Regions from separate parts of the Paenibacillus nanchangensis genome, predicted to be linked through region 2. Evidence: a T-box and tRNA genes for the amino acid it is inferred to sense, from the RefSeq annotation. Region 2 holds a T-box; the other holds one or more tRNA genes.
The links. A T-box is a leader RNA that pairs with one kind of tRNA and senses whether it is charged. The one in region 2 lies ahead of leuS (leucine--tRNA ligase), so its partner is inferred to be a tRNA-Leu.
Positions count from the first base shown of each region.

Region 1: it has a tRNA-Leu gene. The T-box ahead of leuS (leucine--tRNA ligase) is inferred to sense a tRNA for this amino acid. The anticodon was not compared.

Region 1 covers NZ_JBHOFD010000012.1:138,394-141,804, forward strand. Annotated here, with positions in the region: gene ACE6ED_RS11635 (ABC transporter ATP-binding protein) at 1-150, shown strand, start outside; gene ACE6ED_RS11640 (ABC transporter substrate-binding protein) at 242-1,441, shown strand; tRNA gene ACE6ED_RS11645 (tRNA-Glu) at 1,760-1,834, shown strand; tRNA gene ACE6ED_RS11650 (tRNA-Leu) at 1,838-1,920, shown strand; gene ACE6ED_RS11655 (hypothetical protein) at 2,028-2,681, opposite strand; gene ACE6ED_RS11660 (XRE family transcriptional regulator) at 2,714-2,971, opposite strand; gene ACE6ED_RS11665 (helix-turn-helix domain-containing protein) at 3,116-3,411, shown strand, end outside.
Region 2 covers NZ_JBHOFD010000021.1:51,727-55,137, forward strand. Annotated here, with positions in the region: gene ACE6ED_RS17440 (AI-2E family transporter) at 81-1,148, shown strand; T-box leader at 1,219-1,483, shown strand; gene leuS (leucine--tRNA ligase) at 1,639-3,411, shown strand, end outside.

The sequences.
Region 1 (3,411 bases), on a different contig from region 2:
GTGCTGCTCGTTGAACAAAACGCTCACCAGGCGCTTAAAATCGCTCACCGGGCATACGTGCTGGAGACCGGCAGAGTGGTGCTGGAGGGAGACGCCAGCGAGCTGGCCGATTCGGAGGAAATCCGGATGGCTTATCTCGGCGGACATTAAGCCCGGGCCCGGGGGAAGCGGGATCCGGCTGAAGGAGGCTTCACAGAATCAACATATAGATTACATTTTGTGTATAGGAGGCTGGAAGAGGATGAAGAAAATCGGGGCCATACTCATGATTGGCGTGCTGACGGCGGTGCTGGCGGCAGGCTGCGGGAGCAACACGGACAGCAGCGCAGCGGACAGTACCGCAAATGGCGGAGATACCGGGGGAACGATCAAAATCGGCGCAAATCTGGAGCTGACGGGAGGCCAGGCTTCTTTTGGCGACTCTGCGCTCAAGGGCGCCAAGCTGGCAGTGCAGGAAATCAACGCTGCGGGAGGTGTGCTTGGCAAAAAGCTGGAACTGGTCGAAGCGGATAATGCCTCCAAGTCGGAGGAAGCGACACGTGCTGCCCAGAAGCTGATTACGACTGACAAAGTGGTCGCCATTATTGGCGCGACAACTTCCACCAACACGCTGGGAATTGTTCCGGTTGCGCAGGAAAAAGGCATCCCGGTTGTCAGCTCCTCCGCAACCAATCCGAAAGTAACAGTCGATGAGCGCACGGGCAAGGTGAACGAATGGGTGTTCAGAGCCTCCTTTATCGATCCTTTTCAAGGCCAGGTGATGGCGAACTTTGCCAAGGACTCACTGAAGGCCAAGACAGCCGTCATTTATACCGATACTTCCAGCGACTATTCAAAGGGCCTGCAGACCTTTTTCGAAGAGACGTTCACCAAAAACGGCGGCACCATCCTCGGCAAGGAGTCGTATCAGCAAAAGGACTCCGACTTCAAAGCCGTCTTGACCCGGATTAAAGAAGCGAATCCCGATGTGATTTATCTGCCGGGTTATTATGAAGAAGTGGGCAAAATTTTGAAGCAGGCGCGCGAAATGGGCATTACCGCTCCCTTTATGGGCGGCGACGGATGGGATTCCCCGCAGCTGGCGGAAATCGCGGGAGCCAAGGCGCTGGAGAATACGTATATGTCCAATCACTATTCACCGGAGGATACGGCGCCGGAAGTCAAGTCGTTTGTTGATGCGTTTAAGGCGGCGAACGGCGATCTTGTCCCGGACGGCATGGCCGCGCTTGGATATGATGCGGTGAAGCTGGTGGCCGATGCGCTCAAACGGGCCGACTCTACCGAACCGGCCAAACTAAAAGACGCGCTGGCAGGTACCAAGGATCTGCAGCTGGCAACGGGCAAAATCTCGATGAACGAATCGCATGACCCGGTCAAAGCGGCTGCCGTGCTTAAATTTGTGGACGGCAAGCAGGTGTTTGAAACAAAGGTGAATCCGTAACAGCGGAAACAACACTAACAGTAATCACAACAGTAACAGCGGCACAACAGTAAAAGCAACACAAAAGTCACAACCATCTCCGCGGTTACAGCGGCTACAGCAGCTACAGCGGCTAAAAGCCCAGCCGGGATTTCCATACTTTATGCGCGGATGAAGACGGCCCGCCGCAGCTTGCGGGGGCCGTTTTGCCCGGCATCTATCGGCATCTATAAAGGAAGTAAATTACACGAAATTATTTTTTTGAAATAGATCTTGCCAAGGTTAGAGGTATTTGATATACTCATTTTTGTTGTCACGCAAATTTGGTGTGAACAGTAAGGCCCGTTGGTCAAGGGGTTAAGACACCTCCCTTTCACGGAGGTAACAGGGGTTCGAATCCCCTACGGGTCACCATATGCGGTAGTGGTGGAATGGCAGACACGCTATCTTGAGGGGGTAGTGGGCTTACGCCCGTGGAGGTTCGAGTCCTCTCTACCGCATACAGCCAGATAAGTCCGGTTCAGCGGCCGCATATGCGGCGCCGAACCGGACTTTTTGCGATTTGGAGCGGATGGATCAGGTGATGTACGTAAAGCGGACAGTCCGGTCAGCTCTCCGGCAAATGCGGGAGGCAGGTATCGGAATCGTCAGGAAGCTGAAGCGCCGAGGCATATTCCGGATACAGTTTGCGTATGCAGTCGGGACAAATATCGTGCGTAAATTCAGCCTGAAGGGTCTTCCGGATGAAGCTCTCAATCGGCATCCAGCGGTCCCGGAGATCACGGATTTTGCTGCAAGAGGCGCAGATCGGGACATAGCGGGAAGCGGGAACAAGCTCGCTGTCAGGATGCGCATGCTGGAGGCGTAATTTTGGGGCAAGGAAGACGGACTGGTGATAAATCACAATAGAACGGTATCGTCCCGGAGCAAGAAGCGGGAACAGCTCCACGCGAAAGCTGCGGATTCCCTGAGCGGTCATTCCCGGGAAAACATCGCTGTATACCAAGCAGCCGCCTGACTGAATTTCCTGCAGCGCACGGCGAAGTCTGCCGATTCTCCGGCAGTCACCCGTAATTTCCTGCATCAGGTCGAGATAATTGCAGCCAATTCGGACCGGACGGACGGGAATACCGCGGCCGTGTGCCCAAGAGATCCAGGAATCGCTCATTGTCTGGATGCGTCCTCCGTTATCGATGAGCAGGGCGCGTTCCGGCAGAGCATCCATACATTGCTGCGCAGAATGAGACGAAAAGTTTGACATAGGATCCTCCTTGACACTTGCGGGATGGAAGACTAAGATGAAGCCATCTGCCGTCTTTTGGAATCGGAGCCAGAATCAGCGGGTTCGTCGGGCGGCTGTGCATGCAGGCCCAACAGCTCATCGATTTGACGGCGGTACCGCTCGGCTTTGCGGGTGCCGTGTATAAGATTGGACAGACGGTAGGGCGGAATTCCGTGCATCTCGCAGAACTGCTTCTGGTCGAGGCGAAGCTCCGCCAGCCGGGTTTTGATTGCCCAGCCGTAGGGAGTTACAGGCCGCTTTCTGTTCATGTCGCACCTCTTATCGGCGTTTCGGCAGGTATGGTATAATGGAACAAATCATAATAATAGTTAATGATATACTTTTTTACGTCATTTTACAAGTGATTATAACGCATTTGCGTGTTATTTTTTGGTCAAAGGCGGTTTTGGGCGATGCAGTCAATTTATGATCGGATTGAATACCTGATCCACAATAAAGGAATGACCAAGAAATCGTTCTGCGAGCAGCTTGGAATCAGCACCGGGAACCTGGGCGATTGGAAACGCGGCAAGTCCACGCCGGGAACGCATAAATTGATTGAGATCGGGGCTTTCTTCAACGTCAGTCTGGACTGGCTGATTTTGGGCAAAAACCCGCCGGCAATTGTGCGTGAAGAGGCGGGCGATTATTTTTTTGACGATAAACGGCAACCGGATTGCCACTTACGGCGTTTGACGGCGGAGGAGCA
Region 2 (3,411 bases):
AAGACGGCGGTTATTTTTTGCAGGCAAAACATATACTGAAGGCATAAGCCAGTCCGATTCTATCGCCGGAGGAAGATATCATGGAGCAGTTGACCCAAAACCGATGGTTCCGCTGGATGATTGGCGTGCTGCTCGCTCTGATCATCCTTTATTTTGTGTGGCTGCTGCGGCCGATGCTTCAGCTTGTGTTTGTATTTCTTAAAGCGGTGCTGGCCCCTTTTCTGGCGGCGATGATTGTATCTTATGTGCTCAATCCTGTGGTGAATTTGCTGGCGGCCCGCAAGGTGCCGCGCGGTGTAGCGGTACTGATCATATACGCTGTGTTTTTGAGCGCGATCGCGGTTATCGTGATTAATCTCATCCCCATGTTCGTCGAGCAGCTGGAGGAACTCGAAGAGCATCTGCCGGAAATGACGCTGCATGCCCAAAGCCTGATGCGCAATATGAACGGGCGGCTGATTCCGCCGGGTGTGGAGGCCGGGATGAACACGTGGTTTTTTCAACTGGAAGGGAAGCTGGCGCGGGGAATCTCCCATTTTCTCGACAATATCGGGACGACGATCGGCATGCTGTTTAATGTGTTCATTGTACCGTTCCTGGTGTTTTATATCCTGAAAGACTTCGACGTGTTCGAGCGGGGTGTTGTTTCCCTGCTTCCCCGGACCCGGCGGAAAGCGATTGTCATGCTGCTAAAAGAAATTGACACCGCGCTCGGCAACTATATCCGCGGCCAGTTTCTCGTGTGCGTCATTATCGGCGTGCTGGCCTACATCGGGTATGCCCTGATCGGCATGCCGTATGCGCTGCTGTTTGCCTGTGTCGTTGCCATTTTTAACATCGTGCCATATATGGGGCCTTTTCTCGGCGCGGCTCCGGCCATTGTGATGGCGGCCACGGTCAGCTTTCGCCTCGTGCTGCTTGTTGCTCTGGTCAATCTGCTGTGCCAGGCCCTGGAGAGCAATGTGATTTCGCCGCAAATCGTCGGACGGCGGCTGCATCTGCATCCGCTGCTGATTATTTTTTCGCTGCTTGTCGGCGGAGAGGTCGCCGGAATGGTTGGTTTAATCCTTGCTGTACCGGTGTTTGCCGCCGGAAAAGTCGTGCTGCAGCATTTTTTGTCGTATTACATGCATAGAAAGACGGTTTGAGGCAGTTTGAATGCATGGCATGATTGACTGCGGCCTCGGCGATTGGTTATAATATGGTGGAATTGAACAAGTGTCAGCGTTGATGAGGAGCAGTAATTTTGTCAGAAGCCATGCAGAGAGCCGGTGTGTTGGTGCGAGCCGGTTGGCGGAAGCGGAATGAACTCGCCTCGGAGCAGCGGGATCAGCCAATCTCGGCGCATTTGCGTAAAATGCTGCAGATTTGGGGAAGACCGGCGCCTCACCCCCGTTAAAGGGTGCAAAGGGAGCGGTCAGGGCAAAGCATGTCCTGCGCTAACTAGGGTGGTACCACGGGAATTGAACCTCTCGTCCCTAGCGGTTATACGCTGGGGATGGGAGGTTTTTTTGATACCCGGGCGCAAGGAGGACTTTCGGCCGTAAGATTGGGGACAGCGTTCGCGTTAGCTTCCCGGGATTTCGACATCAGGCGAAAGGACCTGCCCCGGGCGACAGACCAAGGAGGAGCATACGTATGAGTGACAACAAAGCAGCCGCGGGCTATCAGCCGACGAAGCTGGAGCCGAAATGGCAGCGGTATTGGGAAGAGAACAAGACTTTTAAAACAGGAGAGGAGCCGGGCAGACCGAAGTTCTACGCGCTGGATATGTTCCCGTATCCGTCGGGCGCCGGACTGCATGTCGGCCATCCGGAAGGCTACACGGCAACGGATATTGTCTCCCGTTACAAGCGGATGCGCGGTTATAACGTTCTGCATCCAATGGGCTGGGATGCTTTTGGACTGCCGGCGGAGCAGCATGCGCTCGATACAGGGCAGCACCCGCGTGATATTACGTTCAAGAACATCGACAATTTCCGCCGCCAGGTGAAGTCGCTTGGTTTCTCCTACGACTGGGACCGTGAGATCAGCACAACGGATCCCGAGTATTATAAGTGGACGCAGTGGATTTTTATCCAGCTGTACAAACGCGGTCTGGCTTATGTCGCCGAGGTGCCGGTTAACTGGTGTCCGGCGCTTGGCACAGTGCTGGCGAACGAGGAAGTCATCGACGGCAAAAGCGAGCGCGGCGGCCATCCGGTCATCCGCAAACCGATGCGCCAGTGGGTGCTGAAGATTACGGAATACGCCGAGCGCCTCTTGGAGGACCTGGAAGAACTGGATTGGTCGGAAAGCATCAAGGATATGCAGCGCAACTGGATCGGCAAATCGACCGGCGCGGAAGTTACGTTTGCCGTCGAAGGAACCGATGCGTCGCTGAAGGTGTTTACGACCCGTCCTGACACGCTGTTTGGAGCAAGCTACTGCGTGCTTGCGCCAGAGCATGAGCTGGTGGAGCGGATCACAACCGAGGCGCAGCGGGCTGAGGTGCAGGGGTATCAAGAGAAAGCTGCCCGCAAGAGCGACCTGGAACGCACCGACCTGGCCAAGGAAAAAACCGGCGTATTTACGGGCGCTTATGCTGTGAACCCGGTTAACGGCGCGAAGCTGCCAATCTGGATCGCCGACTATGTGCTTGCCGGTTACGGTACGGGCGCCATCATGGCCGTGCCGGGCCACGATACGCGGGACTGGGAGTTCGCCAAGCAGTTTGGGCTTAATATCATTGAGGTTGTCCAAGGCGGCGATATGACGAAAGAGGCATATGCCGGCGACGGACCGCATGTGAACTCGGACTTCCTGAACGGCAAGTCCAACGAGGAAGCGATCGCGGCGATGATAACCTGGCTGGAGGAGAAGGGCTGCGGAGAAGGCAAAGTCACTTACCGGCTGCGCGACTGGCTGTTCAGCCGTCAGCGGTATTGGGGCGAGCCAATCCCGATTCTGCATCTGGAAGACGGCACGATGAAGCCGGTGCCGGAAGACCAGCTGCCGCTGCTGCTCCCTGACGTCGATCAAATCAAACCGTCGGGAACCGGAGAATCGCCGCTGGCCAACGTCACGGATTGGGTGAACACCATAGATCCCGAGACGGGCATGAAAGCCCGCCGCGAAACAAATACGATGCCGCAGTGGGCAGGAAGCTGCTGGTATTACCTGCGTTATATCGATCCGCGCAACGACAAGGAGCTTTGTTCGCCGGAGAAGCAAAAAGAGTGGCTGCCGGTTGATCTGTACATCGGCGGCGCGGAGCATGCGGTGCTTCACCTGCTGTACGCCCGTTTTTGGCATAAGGTGCTGTACGATATCGGTGTAGTAGACACCAAGGAGCCGTTCCACAAGCTGGTCAACCAGGGCATGATCCTTGGCACAAACAACGAGAAAATGAGCAAATCGCGCGGCAACGTC